Regions from separate parts of the Afifella sp. H1R genome, predicted to be linked through region 3. Evidence: riboswitches for the same ligand, from Rfam matches in the RefSeq annotation. Region 3 holds a riboswitch; each other region holds the start of a gene.
What was found. Region 3 has a riboswitch for cobalamin ahead of L0F51_RS04910 (ABC transporter substrate-binding protein). Riboswitches for the same ligand answer to the same signal wherever they lie in the genome.
Positions count from the first base shown of each region.

Region 1: another riboswitch for cobalamin. It lies ahead of L0F51_RS12630 (TonB-dependent receptor domain-containing protein); the one in region 3 lies ahead of L0F51_RS04910 (ABC transporter substrate-binding protein).
Region 2: another riboswitch for cobalamin. It lies ahead of L0F51_RS10510 (DUF4198 domain-containing protein); the one in region 3 lies ahead of L0F51_RS04910 (ABC transporter substrate-binding protein).

Region 1 is NZ_JAKEDY010000002.1:205,689-209,788, reverse strand. It holds gene L0F51_RS12630 (TonB-dependent receptor domain-containing protein) at 1-1,669, opposite strand, end outside; cobalamin riboswitch at 1,786-1,985, opposite strand; gene L0F51_RS12625 (acyl-CoA thioesterase) at 2,435-3,229, shown strand; gene L0F51_RS12620 (siderophore-interacting protein) at 3,287-4,100, opposite strand, start outside.
Region 2 is NZ_JAKEDY010000001.1:2,210,053-2,214,152, forward strand. It holds gene cbiQ (cobalt ECF transporter T component CbiQ) at 1-556, opposite strand, end outside; gene L0F51_RS10500 (cobalt ABC transporter permease) at 559-1,197, opposite strand; gene cbiM (cobalt transporter CbiM) at 1,194-1,826, opposite strand; gene L0F51_RS10510 (DUF4198 domain-containing protein) at 1,842-2,639, opposite strand; cobalamin riboswitch at 2,798-3,011, opposite strand; gene L0F51_RS10515 (DEAD/DEAH box helicase) at 3,173-4,100, opposite strand, start outside.
Region 3 is NZ_JAKEDY010000001.1:1,036,683-1,040,782, forward strand. It holds gene L0F51_RS04900 (ABC transporter ATP-binding protein) at 1-40, opposite strand, end outside; gene L0F51_RS04905 (iron ABC transporter permease) at 37-1,086, opposite strand; gene L0F51_RS04910 (ABC transporter substrate-binding protein) at 1,099-2,106, opposite strand; cobalamin riboswitch at 2,236-2,469, opposite strand; gene L0F51_RS04915 (class I adenylate-forming enzyme family protein) at 2,634-4,100, opposite strand, start outside.

The DNA.
Region 1 (4,100 bases), on a different contig from region 3:
CGACGTTCTGCGGCCGGCGGATCAATTCGTCGCCGGTCGGGTCCTCGCCGTCCGTATAGGTGTAGGAGCCTGTCACCGTCAGATTGTCGATCGGCTCGACCGTCAGGGCGACTTCCACGCCATCGATCTTGGATTCTCCCGGCTGGTTGATCGAGGACTGGCCCGAGCCGGTGATGAGGTTGGAGATCTCCTGATTGAAATAGGTGACGTCGAGCGAGGCCCGGTTTGCCCAGAAGGCCTGCGTGACGCCGACGTCGAAGCCTTTCGCCTCTTCCGGCTCGAGATCCGGATTGCCGCGATAGGTGTTGGTGTAGCCGTAGAGTTCGAAGAGCGTCGGGTTCTTCACGCCGGTGCCGTAGGAGGCGTGGAGCTTGGTGCCGGTCTGGCGGAAATTGTAGGCGCCGGTCAGCCGGTAGGTGGTGGCATCCTCGAAGACGTCGTTCAGGTCGTGGCGGAGGCCCGCCGTCAGCGACAGGTCCTCAAACAGGCTCAGCTGATACTGGCCGATGAAGCCCGTCGAGGTGATGGAGCGATCGAAGGACGACCAGGCGCTGTCGGAGACGGCGCTGTCTTCACCCCGCTCGACCCCAAAGGTGAGCGTATGCCCGGCATTGGCGATGGCGGGCGTATCGAACATGAAGGTCGAGCGGTAATCGAACTGCAGCCGCTCGCCTTCGTAAGTGCTGGTCACCGTGGTCGGGTCGAGATCGCGATAATCGCGGGTCTGATCGGTGTAGGAGATGCCGGCGAGCTGCTCCCAGTGCCCGTCGAGGAGCGTCACCTTCGCCTGAGCGCGGGTGAAAAGCTGGTCGCCCTTCATGTCCTGATTGGAATCGAGCGGGCCGGTATGGCCGACGGAGGGCAGAAACCCTTCCGAATCGAGATCGGTGCGCAGGCGCGTGTAACGCGCGACGCCTGAAAGATTGAGCCAGTCGGTGACGTCGACGCCGCCCTTGGCGAAGAGGGTGCCGTTTTCGTAGCCGTCGTCTTCCCTGTTGCCGAGGCGTTCATCGGCAACCGAGATTCCATCCGTGCGCACGCCGGATGCGCCGGCGATGAAATCGTAGTTGGTGCCGGCCGTCCCGATCGTGGCGTTGCCGCTCAACGTCTTGTGCGAACCGGCTTCGAGGCGGCCCGTCAGATGCGTGCCGGGTTCGGCGCGCCGGGTGATGATGTTGACGACGCCGCCGATCGCATCGGAGCCATAGAGCGCGCTCTGCGGCCCGCGCAGCACCTCGATGCGCTCGATGTTGTCGGCAAGAAGATGCGCGAAATCGAATTCCGAACCGCGCGCCGGGTCGTTGACGGGGATGCCGTCGACGAAAATCTTGGTCTGGTTGCCTTCAGAGCCGCGGATGCGAAGCTGCGTGAACTGGCCGCGCGGGCCGGCCGCATTGACGATGACGCCCGGCACCTGGCGCAGCGCTTCCGTCGCGTCGTGGATGTTCTGCTGTTTCAGCTCTTCGCCGGTGATGACGGTCACGGCGCTGCCGACCTCCGTGAGGGGCGTCGCCGTCAGGTTCGCCGTGACGGAGAGTTCGGGGAGTTCGATGACGTCATCGTCCTGCGCGGCGGCCGGAGACATGCCGGCGGCGACGAAAACGCCGGCACAAACGGCGACGAAGCGTTGCGGCGGAACGCCTTCACGCGAGGGGCGGGAGAAAAACACAGGACGACCTCAAGGGCGGCGCACGGCCGGTTGGCACATCACCGCGATCGAGGACGCTTCATGCGCAAGGGCTCATGAAGTCTATCCCATCGGCACATCCCCGACCGACGTGACCGCGCGTGACCACGGTTGACGGCAGGTCTCCTGACTTGCGGGTCATGATCGCGTCGCCGCCTTCCCGGTACCCTCGGGGCCAGTGGCATTGTGACGAGCGATTCGCCGCTCACAGTTGCGGGGACAGTCGCGGATTTGAGCATCGCCCGCACCGCGTTCCCTTTTGAGCCTCTAAAGAGGCACCGTCGAAAGGACCGGACCACGATCGCGGCCGTCGCGTCAAGATGAATCGCAGGCGCATGAGCTTGATTGGAAGTCGCTTTCGCTTTTGACAGCGGCGGATGAAGCCTGCCGATGGCGCCCGGCGGCGCGGCCTCCTGCGAGAATGGATGGCTATGGGAGAGGGGGCAAAAGGCCGCAGAGGCGGCGCGCGCACGGCGCCTTTGCGGGGTTTCGTTGGGCTTCCCAAAGGTCGGGCGGATAGATTGGGCCTCAGAGGTTGCGCCTGGGCGATCGGCAGAAAGTTCGCCTTGACGGTGTGCGCTGCGGTGCGCTTGAGGCGGGAAGGTGGTCAGGCTCTGCGCCCCTGGGATGAGGTTCGCAGGCCTTCTGCGGCGGCGATACAGAGCAGCTTGAGCGCTTGGGATGGGGAGGTCTCGACATGATCATGGCAGCAGAACATTTGCGTGCTGAAACGGCGGAGCGCGCACAATGAACGCGCCGGAGACAAGCGCGGAGAACGCGTTGGGGCGTCCCGCCAACGGCTTCACCCGACTGATCGACTTCGTCTTTCCCGGCGACGCCAATCACCATGGCACGCTCTTCGGCGGCATCGGCCTTGCGCATATGGACAAGGTCGCCTTCCTCGTCGCCTCGCGTTACGCGCATGTCGACTTCGTCACCGCCTCCTGCGAACGCATCGATTTTCACGTCCCGGCGCATGTCGGGGAAATCGTCGAGCTGACGGGAAAGGTGGTGCGTGTCGGCCGCCGTTCGCTCGGTGTCGAGGTTGATCTCGTCGCCGAGGCGCCGCTGTCCGGCGAACGGCGCCTGTCGACGCGGGGCGTCTTCAACATGGTGGCCGCCGATACGTTGGAGCGGTATGGCGGCGCGCTGCCGCCCCTGTCGGACGAACCCGAGATGGCGGTGTCTGAAAGCGGCTCGTGCGAGATCGTCTTTCCCGATCAGACGAGCCATTACGGCAGCCTCTATGGCGGCCACGTCCTTGCCGCGATGGGCAAATCCGCGTTCGTCGCAGCGACCCGACATTGCCGAAAAATCGTCGTCATGGCCGCCTCGCAACGCGTCGATTTCATGGATCAGGTCGTCGCCGGCGAGATGATCGAGCTCAACCCCTCGATCGTGGCGACCGGGCGCTCCTCGATGACCGTCGAGGTGACGATGATCGCCGAGGCGCTCCTGTCGGAAAACCGCCGGCTGTGCGGCAAGGGGACGTTCGTGATGGTCGCCGTCGACGAGACCCACCGCCCGGTCGCGATCGCCTGAGAGCTTTTTGAAGCAAGGAGATTCCGCTGGTCGGATGCGGCGCGGCGGGCGCGAGCGTCACTCGTTTTCCGGCGCCTGATCCACGAGCTCACCCTGCCGCCAATAGGCGACGACGAGGTGGTCCTGCTTTTTCAGTCCGCGCTCGGTGCGGAGATGGTTGCGGATTGCCTTGAAGGCGTTGAACTCGCAAGCCGCCCAGACATAAGGCGAAGAGGCAGATGGCGGGAATTCGACGGCGCGGACGGCCTCGCACAGGCGAAGGCCCGGCCTGTCCGCGCCGCGGTGGATCCACTCGACCGTGATCGCGCCGTTGCCGATCGGCTGCTCCTCCTGAGGTCCGGCGACCTCGATCAAGGCGCGGCCCGGCGTGTCGGCGGGAAGGATCTCCAGAAATCGGCTGATGGCCGGAAGCGCCGTTTCGTCGCCGGCGAGGAGATACCAGTCGCGACCGCGCACGATGCTGCCTCCGACCGGGCCGGCAAGACCCGCCATCACGCCTGGCTGTGCGCGCAAGGCGAATGCCGTGCCGGGACCAGCGTCGTCATGGAGAACGAAGTCGATGTCGAGGGTTCCGGCGGCGGGGTCGCAGCTTCGCACCGTATAGCGCCGCAGCGCGGGCGTCGGCCTCTCCGGATCCCATTTCAGGAGACCGTCGCGGCCGACTGTCGGCCAGACCAGTTCGCCGCCCTCGGGCGGAATGATCAGACCGAGATGCAGGTTCTCGTCATCGGCGAAGCGGTCGAGGCCCTCGCCCGCAAAGGTGATCCGGCGCATATGCGGAGTGATGTCGCGCACCTTGCGGACGCTGACCGGGCGGAAGTTCGGCGGGGTTTCGATGTCGTCGCCGTCGCCCGCCCAGACGATCTCGGGC
Region 2 (4,100 bases), 1.2 Mb from region 3:
GGCGAAATCCGCGCGCCTTCATCGCCATGCGCAGGCGCTGATATTCCTGCTGCAGCACGTCGACATAGCGCACGGTGAACATCAGCAGGTAGATGAGCTTTTCCGGCACCATCAAACGCCGCAGCGCATGGCCGAGCGTCACCGGCTCGGTGGAGCCGACGAGCGCCATCAAGGCGAGGATGACGGCGTTCGCCGTCAGCGCGATCTCCGCCGCCTGCCGCAGCCCCTGCCAGCTCGCCGCAAAGCCGAAGACGGTGAACATCGCATCGCCCGGCACGGTGAAGGGCAGCATGGCGATCAGGAAGATGATGAAGCTGTCCATCATCGCCATGCGTTTGAGCGTCCGCGCGACCGGCAGCCGCGCCGACAGCATCAGGAAGAACGCCGCCAGAAGCCCGGTCGCCAAAACCGCGAGATCCTGCAGGCTCACCATCACGATGGCGAAGGCGACAGCAACGACGATGCGGGTGCGCACGTCGATGCCATCGATCAGCGTACCCTTGGCCTCGCCCGTATCGGTGAGCGCACGCCGTCCGGCTGAGAGAACGTGGCTCATCGTCAGGCCGCCGTCATCTTGCGCCGGGCCGCGATATAGAACGCGACGCCGAAGATGCCGAAGATATAGCCGATCCCGCCGAGGATGCTCTGCATGTCGTGCTTCTCCTTATAGGCGTCGATATCGCGCCGGAGCGGGATCACCTGTTTCTGCACCGCTTCGGTGATCATCTCGTGCTGTGCTTCAAGAAGCGCGGCGAGGTCGACGCCGGAGTTTTGGGCGGTCGCTCCCCCAGTCTCGTCGCCGGAAGACGCCGGCTCGGCGGCACCGGCCGCAGCTTCGGCAGCGACCAGCGCCGGCGATGAGGCCTCCGCACCGCCGATCTCCGGCAGCTCCTCGGCCGACATCCGCACCTGCGCCACATGGCCCGCGCCGAGATTGGCCTTGAAGACGAGCGGCACCGCCTTTTCGGGCTTGTAGGTGAAGGCTCCGGTCTCGTCGGTTACCGCCTCGCCGAGCTTGTTGCCGTTGTCGTCGAACACCTCGACCGTCGCATCGCTCGCCATGTCGCCATTGGAAAAGCCGACCTCGCCTTCCACGACATCGCCGGACGCATAGACCGACGCGATGACCTTGTGAGCGAGAGCCTGCGATGCGGGCAGAAGAGCCAGAAAAACGAGGGCTGCGCAGAGCTTTCTCATAGCGCGACCTCCTCGGCAGCGGACCGATTGAAAGTGGCGAAGAGCTCCGGCTTGACGCGGCGGGCGAGAACCACGGCCGCCCCCGTCACCAGCGCTTCGATGATCATGATCGGGATATGGGCGAAGAAGACGAGCTTGGCGGCCGGGATGAATTCGTCGCCGGACAGCGCCAGAGCGATCGCGACGAACGCCGTCGTCAGCGCGATCGCGAGCCCCCCGCCGATGGCGCCTGAAATCGCGGCGACCGTCAGCGAATTGGAGGCGATCCCCCGCCGGCACAGATAATAGACGATCACCGCCGGCAGCGCGATGTTGAGCGTATTCACCCCGAGCACGGTGAGCCCTCCGAAGCCGAAGAACACCGCTTGCAGAAGAAGCCCGACGAACAGCGCCGGAAAGGCGGCCCAGCCGAGCACCAGCCCGGCCAGACCGTTCATGATGAGATGGACGCTGGAGGGACCGATCGGAACATGGATGAGCGAGGCGACGAAGAACGTCGCGCTCAACACCCCGGCGGCCGGCATTTTTTCCGCCGTCAGCGATTTGAGGCCGAGCGCGATGCCCCCGGCCGCGAGCACCGCTCCCCCGATGACGACGTCATTGGCGAGAGCTCCGTCGACAATATGCATCGATCCCTCCTGCCGTCACTCGACGTCGTAGGCGCGCACCCAGATGACGGCGTCCTGCGAGAGCTCTTTGCCCTCGAACTCCGTCTTCGGACCCGTACCGAGCGCGGCAAAGCCCCAGAACCCGGCTTTCGGGACGCCGAAGGTGAAGTAGCCGTTCTCGTCGCTCATCGCGACGACGGCACCGCCCGGCATCGGCGAGGCTTTGGGTTCGGTGGGCTTGTTCTCGTCCATGGAGGGCTCGGCCGCCATGTATTCGACTTCGATCTCGGCGCCTGCGACCGGCTTGCCTTCCGACAGGACGCGCCCCGTGAAGGTGGAGCCGGCCAGAATGTTGGTCGGGCGATCGAGCGGCACGATTTCCGTCGCAAGCTCTTTGGGCTCGGCCCAGTCGGTCGGCAATTGCGCCCGGTTCAGATAGGCCTTGGCGATCTGCTGGATGTAGATGTCCTCGCTCTCCTCGTAATAGGGCTGAGGCACGACGACGAGCGTGTAATCGCCGGCGCGCTTGGCCGGCAGCGTGGCATCGAAGGCTTGCGCGCTGTTTTCGAGCCCCTCGAAGGAGATCGGCTTGAGGCTGTCCTTGAGATCGATCTTCTTGCCGCGGAAGACGGCGTAGAACTCTTCCGGCGCGCCCATATCCATGACATGGCCGTTCTCGAAGGGGTGCCAGAAGATCAGCTTCAGCGGCACGTCGCCCGGCTCGGCGAGGTTCACCTCGGGCGTATAGATCAGCTGAAAATGCGCTTCGGCTGCGGCGGGAAGAAGGAACGCCGCCGATGTGAGGGCGGCACAGGCAAACTTACGAAGTTTCATTCGTATCGTCTCTCCAATGACTGTGGCGGACGAACCGCGACAGTGATGCGGAAAGGACGATCGGGGTTTTGGCGTGGATTGGGCGCAAATGGGATTCCTGGCGCCGTTCCACCGCCAGACGCTCACCCCGGCGTCCGTTGCGGTGCGGCACCGGTGGCCCGGCGTCGCGCGTCAGCGGCAGGTCTCCTGGCTTGCGGGTCACAGCGTGGCTTCGTCTTCCCAGCGCATATGCGCCAGTGACATGTTGAAGCCCTGCTCGCCGCTCACAGTTGCGGGGGCAGCCACGGTTTCGGTCCCTGCTGGGTACGCCTCACCGTGTTCCCTTTTAATCCGGTCGCTTTGCGTCCGGAAACCGTTGACGCCCCATCTGCCGGCGAATGGCCATAATTGTCAATGCCGTGCACGTTGAGCAGCTATGCCCGGCACGACTTTCCTTTGCCGGCAACGGACGACGCCGAAGGGCGTGCAACGGCACAAAAAAGGCCGACCGCACATGGCGGCCGGCCCTCTCAAAATCAAACGTGTTCAGGCGTTCAGCGCGCGGCGACCTGCTTGTCGCCGGCCCCGGTTTTTGGTTTGCCGCTCTTGCGCAGCATCCGTTCCAGACCGGCCTGGGCGCCCTCGTTGCCGCGGCCGCCGTCGCGGCGGGGCCCGTCACGCCGGCCATCCGCGCCACTTTTGCGGCTCTTGGGCGCGCCGCCCTCGGCCCGCTTGGCCGAACGGCCTCCTTCGGCACCTTCCGGCCTGCGGTTGCGTCCGCCTTTCGGGGCATCGCCGTTGCGGCCTTCATTCCGCCCGTCGCTCCGCCCTTCGTTGCGCCCCTCGGAGCGAGCTTCGAAGGCCGCGGGTTTGTTGCCCGAGCGCCGGCGGTTGCGTGAGGGTGAAGTGCGCTTGCCGGGCTGGCGTGATCTTTCGTCGCGCCGCTCGCCCGCCTGCTGGCGCACGCCTGCAGACGGCGCCTCATCGGTTTCGCCGACCACCTCGGCCCCGGCCTGGGTCGCGACTGCCTCGCGCCGCGGGGCCGCACCATGCGCATCGATCCTCTTGCCGATCAGCTTTTCGATGTCGCGCAGAAGACCCCGCTCGGAATGATCGCACAGCGAGATCGCGATGCCGCTCTTGCCGGCGCGCGCGGTCCGCCCGATGCGGTGCACATAGGCCTCCGGCACGTTCGGCAGCTCGAAGTTGACGACATGCGAGACGTCGTCGATGTCGATGCCGCGCGCCGCGATATCGGTCGCGACCAGAACGGACACACGGCCGTTGCGGAAGGCACCGAGTGCCTTTTCGCGCTGATTCTGGCTCTTATTGCCGTGAATCGCAGCCGAGCGCAGGCCAGCCTTGTCGAGATGCTGGCTGACGCGGTCGGCCCCGCGCTTGGTGCGCGTGAAGACGATCGCCCGCTCCATATCGGCCGTGCCGAGAAGATCGACGAGCATGTCGCGCTTGCCGGCACTCGCC
Region 3 (4,100 bases):
GGCCGGCGGACCAGCCGAGAGCATGCGCCGTCAGCGTCATCGCGCCCCTCCGCGACCGCGCACCAGGATCAGCGCGAATGCCGGCGCACCGACGAGCGCCGTCACGACACCGATCGGCAGAACCTGGCCCGGAATGATGATTCGCGACACGATGTCGGCGAAGATGAGAAAAACGGCGCCGGTGATCGCCGTCATCGGGATGAGCCGGCCATGGCGCGGACCGACCAGAAGCCTTGCCGCATGCGGGACAACCAGTCCGACGAAGCCGATTGCACCCACGATGCTGACCATAACGGCCGTCACCAGAGCGGCCGCCCCGATCAGGATCGCCTGTGTCTTCAATACGTTGATGCCCAGAGAGGCAGCCGCATCCGATCCGAAGGCGAACGCATCGAGCGCCCGCGCATGGACCGTAATGATGACAAACACCAGGAGCGCGACGGGTGCGGCGAGCCATACATCAGGCCAGCGCACACCGGACAGATTTCCGAGCAGCCAGAAGATGATGCCGCGCGCCTGTTCGGCATTGGCCGAGTGCGCGATGATCAGCGACGTGAGCGCATTGAAAAGCTGGGCCCCGGCCACGCCGGCAAGGATCACTTGACCGGTCGATGTTCCCGCAAAGCCACCGGCGGCCCGCGCCAGAGCGATGACGAGCGCGAACGCCACGAGGGCGCCGACGAAAGCGCCGGCCGAGAGCGACACGAGACCACCGCCGATGCCGGCGATGGTGACAGCCACGGCTCCGGTCGATGCACCGGCAGAGATCCCTAAAATGTAAGGGTCAGCGAGCACATTGCGCAGCAGCGTCTGAAGCACCAGCCCCGAGACGGCCAGGCCTGCGCCACAGGAGGCCGCGACGATTGCCCGGCTGAAGCGGTAATTCCAGACGATGCCCTGATCGATCGGATCGACAGGATAGCTTCCCCCGAACACCTTCATGGCAAGCACCTGCCCGACCGTTTCCAGCGGGATTCGCGTCTCTCCGATCGCGGCCCCGAGGATCAGAGCGGCCCCCAGAATTGCGAGTTTCGACGACAACGATGTCAGAAGACCCGGCCAGCGGCCGGGTCGTTGAGTGGCCATAATCGGGCTCTGCTATTTCAGCTTGGGAAGTTCATCGGCGAGCATCTCGAGTGCCGAGATGTTGCGGATGGAGGGATCCATGGAATGGGCGTCCATAACGAGAATCCGCCCCGCCTTGACGGCTTCCATTTCCTTGGCGACCGGATCCGTCTTGAGGAATTCGAGCTTCTTTTCGACGTCGTCGGCAGGAAAGCGGCGGCGGGTCATCTTGGCGACGACGATGATGTCGGGATTGGCCTTGGCGATCGTCTCCCAGCCAACGGTCGGCCATTCCTCGTCGCTTTCCACGACGTTGCGGACGCCGAGCTTTTCCATCATCCAGCCCGGAACGCCCTTGCGCCCGGCGACGTAGGGATCGACGTCCATTTCGGCAGACGAAAACCAGAAGACCGCGGAAACGTCGCCCGCCTTCGCTTCTTTCGCTTTCTCCACCGCAGCGGCTTCGCGCTCCGAAAGATCGCTGATGAGCGCCTCACCCTCCGCCTTGACGTCGTGGATCTCCGCAAGTTCGCGGATCGCACGATACAGGGCGTCGGTGCTGTACATCTCGAGCCTGGTGCCATCGACGCCAGCGGAATTGTCTTTCACGCAATCGGTCGGAAGGATGTAGGTCGGGATGCCGACGTCATGGAACTGCTCGCGGGTCCCGACGATGCCCTGCGGTCCGATATGCCACTCATAGGAAACCGCAACGAGGCCCGGCTTCTTGGCGACGACGCTTTCAAAGCTCGGATCGTTGTCGGCGAGCCGCTCGATGCCGCTGTTGAGTTCGGCAAACTCCGGCAACACATCGCTGAACCAGACTGAGGTCCCGACGACCTTGTCGCCGAGGCCGAGCGAGTAGAGAATCTCAGTCGCAGACTGGCCGACCGTGACATCGCGCTCAGGCGCGGCCTCGAACGTGATGGTTTGTCCGCAATTGTCGATGCTCAGCGGGTAGCTGGTTTCGTTCGCATGCGCGGCGTCGATGAGCGAAAGACTGGCCAGTGCTGCAAGGCCGATCGCGACGTTTCGGTGCATTGTGTCTGCTATCCTGGTTCCGAGAGAGAACCGCGGGGGCAGGCGGAATGGATTGCCCGAAAAGAGACTCGCGCATTGTCGTCGACGACAAGATTGTCATCTCGATCCTTCCCCCGACATCCCCGCCGGGTCTGGTTGCATGATGATGGCAGGTCTCTTGACTTGCGGGTCTCTGCTTCCCCGAGCCTTCCCAGGCGCTAGACGGTGTCCGTCGCACGCCCAGTGGCATTGTTCGGGGTCGCTCTCCGCTCACAATTGCGGGGGCAGTCACGGATTTGGCGCCTACTGGCTACACCGCACCGTATTCCCTTTTCACCCAGCGAAGTCTTCGTTTCGCTGGAAACCATCGACTGAGATAAAGGCTGGATGGTGTCGGAGTGTCAAGCCGGATGCGCGCCACATTCTGTCCCGGTTGCGCAGGCTCAAACAAGCAAGCGCGCCACGCCCGCGATCTTTCAGACACGCATACGTCGGACTTCGGTCATGTGGAGCCAGACGCACCGCGTTCGCGGCCCCGTCCGATTCGCTTATGCTTGGCTGAGCAGCCTGCGAAGCTCGATTTTGAGCACCTTGCCGTAATTGTTCTTCGGAAGCTCATTCAGAAAGACGTAGTCCTTCGGGCGCTTGAAGCGGGCGATTTCCTCGCGGCAGAGCGCATCGAGTTCTTCGACATTCGGCGCGTTCTCCGGTGCGACGACGAACGCGACGACGTCCTCACCCCATTCGGGGCTCGGCCGGCCGACGACAGACACCTCCTGAACGGCGGGATGCCGCAAGAGCACCTCTTCGACCTCGCGCGGATAGATGTTGGTGCCGCCGGAGATGATGACGTCTTTGGAGCGATCCATCAGCGTCAGGAAACCGTCCTCGTCCATCGCACCGACATCACCGGTCCAGAGCCAGCCGTCGCGCAGAGATTCCGCGCTCGCCTTCTCGTTTTGCCAGTAGCCGGCCATGACGCTCGGACCGCGAACCAAAATCTCGCCGCTCTCGCCCGGGGCGAGCGTATGACCGTCGCCGTCCGCCACCCGCACATCGACGCAGGATTGCGCGGTGCCGACGGAGCCGAGGCGTTCCTTCCAGCGCGGGTGGGTCCTGTCGGCCACGAGATCGCGAGAGAGAGCCGTGATCGTCATCGGGCTTTCGCCCTGGCCGTAGATCTGCACGAAGCGCGGCCCGAAGAGCGAAACCGCCTCTTCGATATCGGCGACATACATCGGCCCGCCTCCATAGACGATGGTCCGGATCCCCTCGCCGTCATAGCCGGTCGTCTTCGCGTGCTGGACGAGGCGGCGGACCATGGTCGGCGCGGCGAAGAAGGACAGACCGCCGAGCGAGCGGGCAAGCGAAACGATCTCCGCCGCATCAAATCCACCTGATTTTGGAACGACATGGCGGGCACCGCGGAGAACGTGCATGAAGTTGTAGAGCCCCGCCCCATGCGACATCGGCGCGGCATAGAGCGCGGCATCCTCGGTGTGCACCTCGTCGACATCGACAAAATAGGCAAAGCTCATCGCCTGCAGATTGGCGACCGAGAGCATGACGCCTTTCGGATTGCCGGTCGTTCCGGAGGTGTAGAAAAGCCAGGCGAGCACATCCGACGACATCGCATGTGGCGCGGCAAGCGGTTCGGCGGCAAGAAGCTCCTGGTACGCCTTGCCCGGCGCGGTGATCAGACGCACGCCCTCATCGAGCCGCTGCGCCAGCACCTCGTCTCCCTCGGAGATGAAGACGAGACCCGCTCCTGAATCCTTGACGATGTAGGCCGCCTCGCGCGGATGGAGCTTGTGGTTGATCGGCACGGCGGCCGCGCCGACCCACCAGATCCCATACATGATCTCCAGATACTCGGTCGAATTGGCCATGAAGATCGCGACCCGGTCTCCCGGTGAAACGCCATGCACCTCTTTGAGCGCGCGCCCGAGCCGTGCGGCCCGTTCGGCAAACTCTCCGTAGGTCGCCACAAGTTCATCACCACGCAAAAGCGCCGG